Halalkalicoccus sp. CG83: one gene and its partners. The main gene of each other region encodes a partner of the protein of the gene in region 2 in a complex. Links are inferred from orthologs where the notes say so. Each region holds a gene or a part of one and is shown on either strand. Other genes may lie near its edges. The genes, in order: V0Z78_RS13215, V0Z78_RS03025 and V0Z78_RS14245.

What was found.
Region 1: the proteins of V0Z78_RS03025 (region 2) and V0Z78_RS13215 are in contact, whole or in part, in a crystal structure (PDB 3CW2), measured with the Saccharolobus solfataricus proteins. The link is inferred for Halalkalicoccus sp. CG83 from one-to-one orthologs. Residues at the interface, in WP_009988771.1 of Saccharolobus solfataricus: Asp222, Lys225, Pro226, Gly227, Thr228, Gln229, Phe230, Asn231, Leu233, Lys234, Gly235, Leu259, Phe273, Thr274, Lys275, Tyr300, Leu301, Asp302, Pro303, Ser304, Leu305, Lys307; in WP_009989173.1 of Saccharolobus solfataricus: Val185, Arg186, Thr187, Asn188, Glu189, Pro190, Leu191, Gly192, Val193, Glu194, Ile196, Lys197, Ile200, Ser201, Leu204, Ile217, Lys218, Ile219, Tyr220, Thr221, Ile222, Gly223, Ala224, Pro225, Tyr227.
Region 3: the proteins of V0Z78_RS03025 (region 2) and V0Z78_RS14245 are in contact, whole or in part, in a crystal structure (PDB 2QMU), measured with the Saccharolobus solfataricus proteins. The link is inferred for Halalkalicoccus sp. CG83 from one-to-one orthologs. Residues at the interface, in WP_009988771.1 of Saccharolobus solfataricus: Trp33, Pro65, Glu66, Gln148, Val151, Asp152, Val154, Ser155, Lys156, Ala159, Leu160, Tyr163, Arg164, Lys167, Ile180, Ile181, Pro182, Val183, Ser184, Leu186, His187, Ile189, Asn190, Asp192, Ser193; in WP_231918336.1 of Saccharolobus solfataricus: Met1, Leu2, Arg4, Leu5, Tyr6, Lys8, Leu9, Pro10, Ile106, Lys108, Lys109, Glu110, Lys111.

The regions. Positions count from the first base shown.
Region 1 is NZ_JAZDDH010000001.1:2,536,843-2,539,942, forward strand. The notes cover bases 132-3,080. They hold V0Z78_RS13215 (translation initiation factor IF-2 subunit alpha), read right to left. Parts: upstream 2,032-3,080; coding sequence 1,231-2,031; downstream 132-1,230. Other genes in these bases: V0Z78_RS13200 (J domain-containing protein), read right to left, coding at 132-242; V0Z78_RS13205 (proteasome assembly chaperone family protein), read right to left, coding at 287-1,039; V0Z78_RS13210 (RNA-protein complex protein Nop10), read right to left, coding at 1,044-1,226; V0Z78_RS13220 (30S ribosomal protein S27e), read right to left, coding at 2,028-2,243; V0Z78_RS13225 (50S ribosomal protein L44e), read right to left, coding at 2,246-2,524. Outside these bases: more of V0Z78_RS13200, read right to left, coding at 1-131; more of V0Z78_RS13230, read left to right, coding at 3,081-3,100. UniProt on the Methanocaldococcus jannaschii protein: eIF-2 functions in the early steps of protein synthesis by forming a ternary complex with GTP and initiator tRNA.
Region 2 is NZ_JAZDDH010000001.1:583,979-586,987, forward strand. Bases 50-2,907 are described here. They hold V0Z78_RS03025 (translation initiation factor IF-2 subunit gamma), read left to right. Parts: upstream 50-783; coding sequence 784-2,031; downstream 2,032-2,907. Other genes in these bases: V0Z78_RS03020 (carboxypeptidase-like regulatory domain-containing protein), read left to right, coding at 50-579; V0Z78_RS03030 (twitching motility protein PilT), read left to right, coding at 2,032-2,415; V0Z78_RS03035 (DNA-directed RNA polymerase), read left to right, coding at 2,417-2,907. Outside these bases: more of V0Z78_RS03020, read left to right, coding at 37-49; more of V0Z78_RS03035, read left to right, coding at 2,908-2,989; transcription elongation factor subunit Spt4, read left to right, coding at 2,990-3,009. UniProt on the Methanocaldococcus jannaschii protein: eIF-2 functions in the early steps of protein synthesis by forming a ternary complex with GTP and initiator tRNA.
Region 3 is NZ_JAZDDH010000002.1:137,727-140,608, reverse strand. Bases 71-2,801 are described here. They hold V0Z78_RS14245 (translation initiation factor IF-2 subunit beta), read right to left. Parts: upstream 1,877-2,801; coding sequence 1,265-1,876; downstream 71-1,264. Other genes in these bases: V0Z78_RS14235 (DUF5790 family protein), read left to right, coding at 2,371-2,801; V0Z78_RS14240 (dihydroneopterin aldolase family protein), read left to right, coding at 1,966-2,307; azf (NAD-dependent glucose-6-phosphate dehydrogenase Azf), read right to left, coding at 463-1,209; V0Z78_RS14255 (hypothetical protein), read left to right, coding at 165-458; V0Z78_RS14260 (DUF309 domain-containing protein), read left to right, coding at 71-124. In the rest of the region: more of V0Z78_RS14260, read left to right, coding at 1-70; more of V0Z78_RS14235, read left to right, coding at 2,802-2,862; V0Z78_RS14230 (creatininase family protein), read right to left, coding at 2,863-2,882. UniProt on the Methanocaldococcus jannaschii protein: eIF-2 functions in the early steps of protein synthesis by forming a ternary complex with GTP and initiator tRNA.

The DNA of each region.
Region 1 (3,100 bases), 2.0 Mb from region 2 along the record:
GCGACCGGCTGGCCGTTCAGATCGTAGTCCTCGACGAACTCCTCGCCGATGGCCCGCAGATAGTGACGGATCTCCGTGCCTTTTCGGCTCGTGGCGTTCACGCCGCCGTCCGTCCGCTCGTCGTCGGGGAAGAGTCGCGATCCGATCACGAAGACCGCGGCGATGACGACGCCGATGGCTAGCCCGACGAGGACGCCGACGACCAGCCACCAGGGGAGGACCAACACGGGATCCGACTGCACGCTCCGGCGTAGGGGATCGACGATAAAGAAGGTTCCCGACCGAGTCAGCCGATGTAGCGCAGGTCGTCGTCGGTCGGGACGTTCTGGTTCTCGATCTCCTGCATCCGCTCGACGACGTCCTCCATCTCGTCGGCGCGCTCCTCGAGCTGGGTGAGGTCGACGTCGAGCCCGAGCAGCTCCTCGAGGACGCCCAGCACCGCCTGAGCGCTCTTGGGATCGACGAGGTAGCCGCTGGTCTCTCCCATCAGACACGCCGCCTCGAAGCCACGCCGGCCGCCCAGCCCCACGAGCAGGCCGCTGATCCCGACGATGCCGCCCTCGGGCTCGTTCTCGCGGAACTCGACGCCCGCGTCCTCGAGGGTCTCGATCAGCGATTCGTCGGTGGCCGCCCCGAGGACGGCGTGGTCCTCGACGAGCTCGCCGGTTGGGATCCCGCCGAGCGCGAACACGCGCTCGACGCCGGTCTCCTCGGCGGCGTCGAGGACGGCGTCGGCGATACGGTAGTGGCCGATGCCGCTCGCGGCCTGCTGGTCGCCCGTGAGCACGAGCAGGTCCCGGCCGTCGGTGGGGACGTGGTGGAGCTCGACGGAGACCAGTTCGGCCAGCCCGGACTCGTCGACGCTCACCTGTGGCGGGAGGTGTTCGGAGTAGAGCCGCCGGATCGGTTCGCCCTCGCGTTCCTCGATCAGCTGTTCGGCGACGAGGGTGCCGACGTGCCCGACGCCGGGGAGCCCCTCGATCAGCACCGGCTCGTCGAGTTCGGGCTCGGCGAGTACCTCGACCTCTACGTCGTCCATGCCCTCACTCGCGGCTCCGGCGCTTAAGAGCGCGTCGGTACTCGCCGTAGGGGTCCTCGGGGTTGAACGGCGCCGGCGCGCTGTTCACCGCTTTCGCGCCGCAGTCTGGACAGCTCGGAGAGAGGGTGTACACCGGGCGGTCGTGGCGCGCACGCCACGCCAAACAGATCCGGATGTCGGACTTCATCGCGCTACTCGTCGTCGGTCTTTCGCTCGCGGTGGAAGCTCCCGCTCCCGCCGAGCGCGGCGATCGCCTCGCTCGCGCGCTGGGCGCTCTTCTCGAGCTCGCTCTCGGCGGTCTTGTAGTTGGGCGCCTGCACCCGGATGCGGTACTCGGGCGCGCCGACGTAGGTGACCTCGAGGTCGATCTCGTCGCTCACCTCGCCGTTGCCCTCCGCCGCCCGTAGCGCCTCCTTGACCGCGTCGACGCCCTCGTCGGTGGAACAGACCAGATCGACGTAGCCCGTCACCGTCACGTACGGCACCGAGACGTTCTCGCGGGCGGTCTCGACGATCGCCTCGGCCTCCTCGTCGGAGAGATCGGTCTCCGAGAGCGCGGAGGGGCCGTGGATCGCGGCCTGTTCGAACCCCTCGTAGAGGCTGCCGTGGACGTCGATGAGCTCGTTCGCGACGGCGCCGTAGGTCTCCTCGTCGACGTCCTCGCCGAAGGCGAGCGACATCCAGTTGTCGGCCTTCTGTTCGTTCTTCCAGCGCTGGATCGTCTCCTTGTGCTGGTGTTCGTTGACGTCCTTCAGCGTGAGGTCGATCTGCTGGGAGTCCCGGTCGACCTCGAGCACCTTACAGACGACCGTCTGGCCCTCGCGGACGTGATCGCGGACGTTCTTGATCCAGCCCGAGGCGACCTCGCTGATGTGGATCAGGCCGCGCTTGTCCTCGTACTCCTCGAGGTCGACGAACACGCCGAAGTCCTCGATCTCATCGACCTTGCCGACGACGAGTTCGCCGGGGTTGGGCCAGCCGCTGTACTTCATCGGACCTCGGCGGTCTCACCGGGCTCGTCCCGGTCCGCCGAGCGGTGCTCGACGGTCTCGAGCACTTCGCCCTCGATATCGGCCTTTCCGCCGGTGGGGCGTACGAGCGTGTGACCACAGACGGCACAGGCGACCTCGGTGGAGGCCCGTCCGAAGACGATCTGTTCGTTCTCGCAGTCCGGACACGCGACGCGGTGAAAGCTCCCCGCCATGGTTACTCCTGGAACTCCACGCGGCCGGCGCGCCATCCCTTGCGCAGGTGGGCCTTGCCGCACTCGCCACAGCGGTACTTGAAGTCGGTCTTCCGGGTCGGCTTCCCGCCGCTCGGCACCTTCGAGAACTTCCCGTCGTTGCCGATGCCGGTCTGGCGCTTTCGCTGTCGGTCGATCCACTTCATTCCGGTCTGGCGGCCGGTGCGGACCTTTTCGAGCTCGTGCTGGTGATGTTCGTTGCAGTACGGACAGTACGTGTTGAAGCGTCGTGGGATCTGCATGGCCTTGCCCGCCGGTTGGCAGGCCGAAGGTAAAACCCGTTTGGTTGCCGGCCGTCGTATCGGTCCTCCCTGCAAAGGTTGATTAGGGTACTGGCCTGAGTGGACGACGTGAACTGCTACCGTTGGGAGGGGCTCGGAACCGACGGACGTGACGACGGTTCTCCCCGCCGAAACCGACGGTAGCGGACTATCGGAGCCGAAGCTACAGACACAGCATGTACATCGACATCCTCGGTGGGGCGCTCATCGGCGCGCTCCTCCTCACGCTCTGCGTTGGAATCGCCCGCTCCCTGGATCGACGGGTCGGGGCCGTGATGACCGACGGTGGCGAACGGAGCAATGCGTCGTCCTCCTCTGAGGTCTCCCCCGACGGCGGCGTCGCGACCGGCTACGGGTTCGTCACGTCGAAGCCGACCGGCCTGATCCGGTGGTTCACGACGGTCGACCACCGCGACATCGGGATCCTCTATCTCACCTTCGGCGTGTTCATGTTCCTCTGGGGCGGGATGGACGCGATGATGGCCCGGACGGAACTCCTCACCCCGCAGGCGGAGGTGTTCGGCATCGAGACGTACA
Region 2 (3,009 bases):
CTTGGGCCCGAGACGGGTGGCTACACGACGATCCGAATGGAGCCCGAACGATCGATCGGTCGTCGCCGATTCGTCTCGCGCGCCGGTGTGCTCTGTCTCCTCGCGCTCGCGGGCTGTACGGACGACGGCGAGGACGGCGGTGACGAGAACGCCGACACCGAGGTCACCGCGACGGAGGACGGCAACGGGGAGAACGGAACGGAGGAGGGGATCGAGGCGGGTGACGAGAACGAGACGGAGGCCGTAGAGGAGGAGCCGCCGGTCCCGGAGATCGAGGGGGCGAACGTCTTCGTCGAGGTCGTCGACGAGGAGGGGGTCCCGGTCCCCGGCGCGACGGTCACCGTCACCGGCGGCACGTACGACGGGGCGACGTTCGAGACCGACGCCGGCGGCGGCGTGATCCTGCAGGACGTCGAGCCGGGCGAGTACGTGATCGCCGCGACGACCGACGCGGGCGAGGACGAGCGGGCGGTCTCGATCGAGGAGGAGGAGGACGCGCACGTCACCCTGACGGTTCCGACCCCGAGAGCGGCGGACAACGAGAGCGACGGGGGGAACGAAACCGAGGACGACGCCTGACTCGTCGACCGAACTGCCCGTCGATCCGAGCGGGACCTGCGGCCGGTTCGGCTCTCGAGGGAGCCTCGACGGGCCGGCCGAGGGACGCGACGGTCGTCCCCGCGGTGAGGGATTTAATGACACGATCGGGACGTTCGTCCGCCGGAGGCAGGTGAGAACAGTAGGTTTATCAAGCGTTCGAGGCAAGGGTGAGCAAATTACTCCATGGAGGCAACCTTGACGACACAAACGCAACAACCGGAGGTGAACATCGGACTCGTCGGCCACGTCGACCACGGGAAGACGACGCTCGTGCAGGCGCTTTCCGGGTCGTGGACCGACCAGCACTCGGAGGAGATGAAGCGCGGTATCTCGATCCGGCTGGGATACGCCGACGCGACGCTCCGGCGCTGTCCGGGCGTCGAGGAGCCCGGGTGTTACACCATCGAGGAGACCTGCCCCGACGGCAGCGAGAGCGAGGTCCTTCGGACGGTGTCGTTCGTCGACGCGCCGGGCCACGAGACGCTGATGGCGACGATGCTCTCGGGCGCGTCGATCATGGACGGCGCCGTGCTGGTGGTGAGCGCCACCGAGGACGTCCCCCAGCCCCAGACCGAGGAACACCTGATGGCGCTCGACATCATCGGAATCGAGAACATCGTCATCGCCCAGAACAAGGTCGACCTCGTCGACCGCGAACGCGCAGAGCAGAACCACCAGCAGATCCAGGAGTTCGTCTCGGGAACGGTCGCGGAGGACGCCCCGATCGTCCCGATCAGTGCCCAGCAGGAGGTCAACATCGACCTGCTGATCAACGCGCTCGAGGAGGAGATCCCCACGCCCGAGCGCAACCCCGGCGCCGACACCCGGATGCACGTCGCGCGGAGCTTCGACATCAACCGTCCGGGAACGACCTGGCAGGACCTCACCGGCGGCGTGATCGGCGGCAGCCTCGTCTCCGGCCGCCTGACGGTCGAGGACGAACTCGAGATCCGCCCCGGCCGCGAGGTCGAGGAGGGCGGCCAGTCGGAGTGGCAGTCGATCCACACCGACGTCCGGTCGGTGCAGGCCGGCGGCACCCAGGTCGACGAGGCCACCCCCGGCGGCCTGCTCGGCGTCGGCACCGGCCTCGATCCGAGCCTGACGAAGGGCGACGCGCTCGCGGGCCAGATCGCGGGCACGCCCGGCACGCTCCCGCCCACCTGGGAGTCGTTCACCATGGACGTCGACCTCCTCGAGCGCATCGTCGGCGCCGAGGAGGGCGAGACCGTCGAGGAGATCAGCACGGGCGAGCCGCTGATGATGACGATCGGCACCGCCACGACCGTCGGCGCGGTCACGAGCGCCCGCGAGGGCGAGTGTGAGGTCAGCCTCAAGCGACCCGTCTGTGCGCCGGACGGCGCGAAGATCGCGATCAACCGCCGGGTCGGGACGCGCTGGCGGCTCATCGGCATCGGGACGCTGAAGGAGTAGATGGGCGCGGTCTGTATGGACACCAACGCGCTGATGATGCCGATCGAATCCGGCGTGCGCGTGTTCGAGGAGCTCGAACGCCTCGTCCCCGAGGCCGAGCCGGTCGCACCCGAGGCGGTGGTCCGCGAACTTCGCGGACTGGCCGGGGGCGCCGGCGAGGAGGCGGTCGCCGCGAGCGTCGGACTCGACCTCGTACGCGAACACTGTCGGATCGTCGAGAGCCGGGAATCACACGCTGACGACGCCATCGTCTCGCTCGCCGCCGCGGGCGAGTTCGCGTACGTCGTCACGAACGACGGCCCGCTGCGCGGGCGCCTGCTCGACGCCGGCGTTCCAGTAATTGGTTTAAGGGGCCGGAACAAACTCGAAGTCACTCAACCATAACATGTACAAACGGGTTACACTCAAGGACACGGTCGAGGTGCCGCCGGAGAAGCTGGCGGACGTCTCGACCGACATGGTCCGCAAGCTGCTTCAGGACAAGCTCGAGGGTCGTATGGACGCGGGCGTCGGGTCGGTCGTCTCGGTCGTCGACGTTCGGGACATCGGGACGGGTGCCGTCCTCCCCAACCGACCCGGCGTCTACTACGAGGCGGAGTTCGACGCCGTCACGTTCGACCCCGAGATGCAGGAGGTGATCGACGGAACGGTCGTAGAAGTCGTCGAGTTCGGCGCGTTCATCGGGATCGGCCCCGTCGACGGGCTGTTGCACGTCTCGCAGATCTCCGACGAGTATCTCTCCTACGACGCCGAGAACCAGCAGCTCGCCTCGACGGAATCGAACCGAACGCTGGGCGTCGACGACGCCGTGCGCGCCCGGATCGTCACCAAGAGCATCGACGAGCGAAACCCTCGGGACTCGAAGATCGGGCTTACGGCCAAACAACCCGGCCTCGGCAAGCACGGCTGGCTCGAGGAGGAACGCGAGAGACGCCAGCAGGCGGCGGGTGACGACTAGATGGCGCGGACCCGACTCGT
Region 3 (2,882 bases), on a different replicon or contig from region 2:
CGTCTTCGATCTCGTTCGTGAGGAACGCCACCGCGGACTCGTCACGAGACGACTCGAGGAGCGCGTCGCTCGACGGCGCAGCCGCGAGCGCGACGTCGAAGGACTGTTCGATCCCGGCGAGTGACGGCGCCACACCGATAGGGATGGGAGACCAACGATCCTCCATGCGCTTCAGTACCGAGGACGGCGACGAGATCGAGGTCCACGTCGAGTTCGGCGAGGTCAGAGACGAGACCGACGAACAGCCGGAGTTCGACCAGATCACCGTCTCGATCCACAAAAACGAGATCGAGGGGCGCATCCGAAGCACCACCGACGACGAGCTCATCGCCGACCTGGGGCGCAAGAGCCGGCCGGTCCGGATCGAGGCGCGGTCGGCCGACGGAACGGAGCAGGCCTCGATCGAGGCGCGCGTCGGGGACCCCTCGGGTCAGCTCGAGATCACCGAGATCGAGTGACCGATCACTCGTCGAACTCAGCGGAGTTGTCCTGCGGATCGTAGTCGAGCACCTCGCGGGCGCGTTCGAGCGAGTAGTACCGGCGGTCGTTGTTCGAGATGCCGTAGACGATCTCGTAGCCGTAGTCGGCCTGCAGACAGCGATCGAACAGGTGCGCACAGTCTCGATGCGAGAGCCACATCGCCTGGCCGCGCTCGTAGTCTCGAGGCGGGCGGTCCTTGGTGAGGTTGCCGATCCGTACGCAGACGACGCTGATGCCGTGTTCGTCGTGGAAGTACCGTCCGAGCAGCTCGCCGGTCGCCTTCGAGACGCCGTAGCGGTTGCCCGGCCGCGGGGGCTCCGTGCCGTCGAGCCGGAAGTCGTCCTCGGGCCGGTAGATGTCCGGGGTCCGATCGTTGGTCTCGTAGGAGCCAACCGCGTGGTTCGAGGAGGCGAAGACGAACTTCTCGACGCCCGCCTCGACGGCCTCCTCGAGGACGGTATGGGTGCCGTCGATGTTGTTCCGGAGGACGCTCTGCCAGGGGGCCTCGGGTCGGGGATCGCCCGCGAGGTGGATGATCGCGTCGACGCCCTCGACCGCTTGGGCGATCTGCTCCCGGTCCGTGATGTCGGCGACGATGGACTCGCCTAGTCGCTCGCCCGACGGCGGTTCGCGGTCGAGCAGTCGCCAGTCGTAGGCGTCGTCGAGGTGCTCGAGGATGGCGCGACCGACGCGTCCCTCGGAGCCGGTCAGCAAGACGGGAGCGTCCATTCACGCGGAGGGTCGACGTCGGCGCCTAAGAAACGTGCGATTTCCGTTACGACGATTACTGCGTGATCCGCGAGAAGGCGAGGTTGCCGCTGACGTTCTCGATGTAGATCGTGACGACGTCGCCCTCCTCCGCCCCGGGGACGAAGATGGTGTACTCGCCGCGCTCGGCCACGCCGTCGCCTTTGCGTCCGGTGCCCGTGATCTTCACCTCGTAGGTCTGGCCCTCCTCGACGGCGTCGCGCTGCTGGGTCTGGGAGGTCTGGCGGCGCTTCGTGACGGGGCGGAACGCCCCGCAGGCGTCACACCGGAGCATCGGGGTGCGGTCCTCACGGACGAGTCGGGTGTCGGGCAGTCCACACTCCGAACAGCGGACGTACTCCTCGACGTAGCTGGAGACGGCAGCGTCGAACTCCTCGCTCCCGAAGTTGCCGTTGTACCGGCCACGGCCGTCGTCGAACTTCCCGCTGGTACCGAGTTCGCGCTGGATGAACCGATGGAGGTGTTCGGCCTCGCGGTTGAGCGTGTCCGCGATCTCCCCCAGGTTGGTCAGCCGGGTGAAGGCACCGTCCTTCTGGGCCTGCGGGTCGGGGATCGAGAGCCGTTCGCTGCTTCCCTGGATGTCCGGCACCTCGTCCATCGCTCTATCGAGGCTTGAGCTATAGTCCATATCGGAGGGAGGGGCCGAGAGCCTATAGGGGCTTCGTGATTCCTCGTCCCACCGAAAGGACCTTCCTCCGATCCGCCCTCGCCCCGCGTATGCCTACCGAGAGCGAGGTCGCCTGTTTCGAGGCCGGCATCAAGTTCGGCACGCTCTACCACCAGTTCACCGGCACGCCCGTCGACCACGAGAGCGCGCCGGGGCTCGAACGCGCGATGGAGGAGGCGATCGAGAACCAGCCCCACTGTACCGACGTCGACGTCGAGATCCGCGAGGACCGGTTGGCCGAGGCGATCGATCCCGTGATCGGTTACACCGAGCTCCACGGGCCGCTGATGGACGTCGAGATCACCGTGGAGTACGAGGGATGCGACGTCCACACGAGGATGGAGCTCGAGGAGGGCTACCCACGCATGCGGGTCGTGAGCGTCGAGAGGTGAACGGCTTCACTTCCGCTCCGCACTCGGGTCACTATTAAAACGGTTCGGGTCGAACCACACGCCATGAGCCAGTCCACGCTCGACGACGATGACCTTCTGGGCGAGGCCGCGAGCGAGATCCGATCGGACGTCGAGGCCCACCTCGACGCCGCCCGCGCCGAGCTTCCCGGGGCCGACGAGATCTGGGAAACGGACGCCGATAACGTCCTCGGCGTGCTCAACGGTCTCAAGTCGACGCTCGACACCGGCGACGCGACGGCCCGCCTTCGCGACGCGAAGAAGTGGTTCATGGTCGGCGAGCGCGCCGACGCCTTCGAGGACCCCGAGTCGCTCCAGGCGGAACTCGACGAACTCGAGGAGCTCATCGGTGAGATCGAGGACGCCCGCGACAGCGTGGGCGACCTCGCGAGCACCGTCCCCGAGCTCCGCGGAAGCCTCGAGGAGTTCGAGGACGACGAGGAGAACGGGAACTCGGAGGACGATGAGGAGAACGAGAGCGAGGACGACGACGAGAACGGCGAAGAAGGCGAGGAAGGCGAGGAAGGCGAGGAGTGATCAGCGGTGTGGCGGTCGGG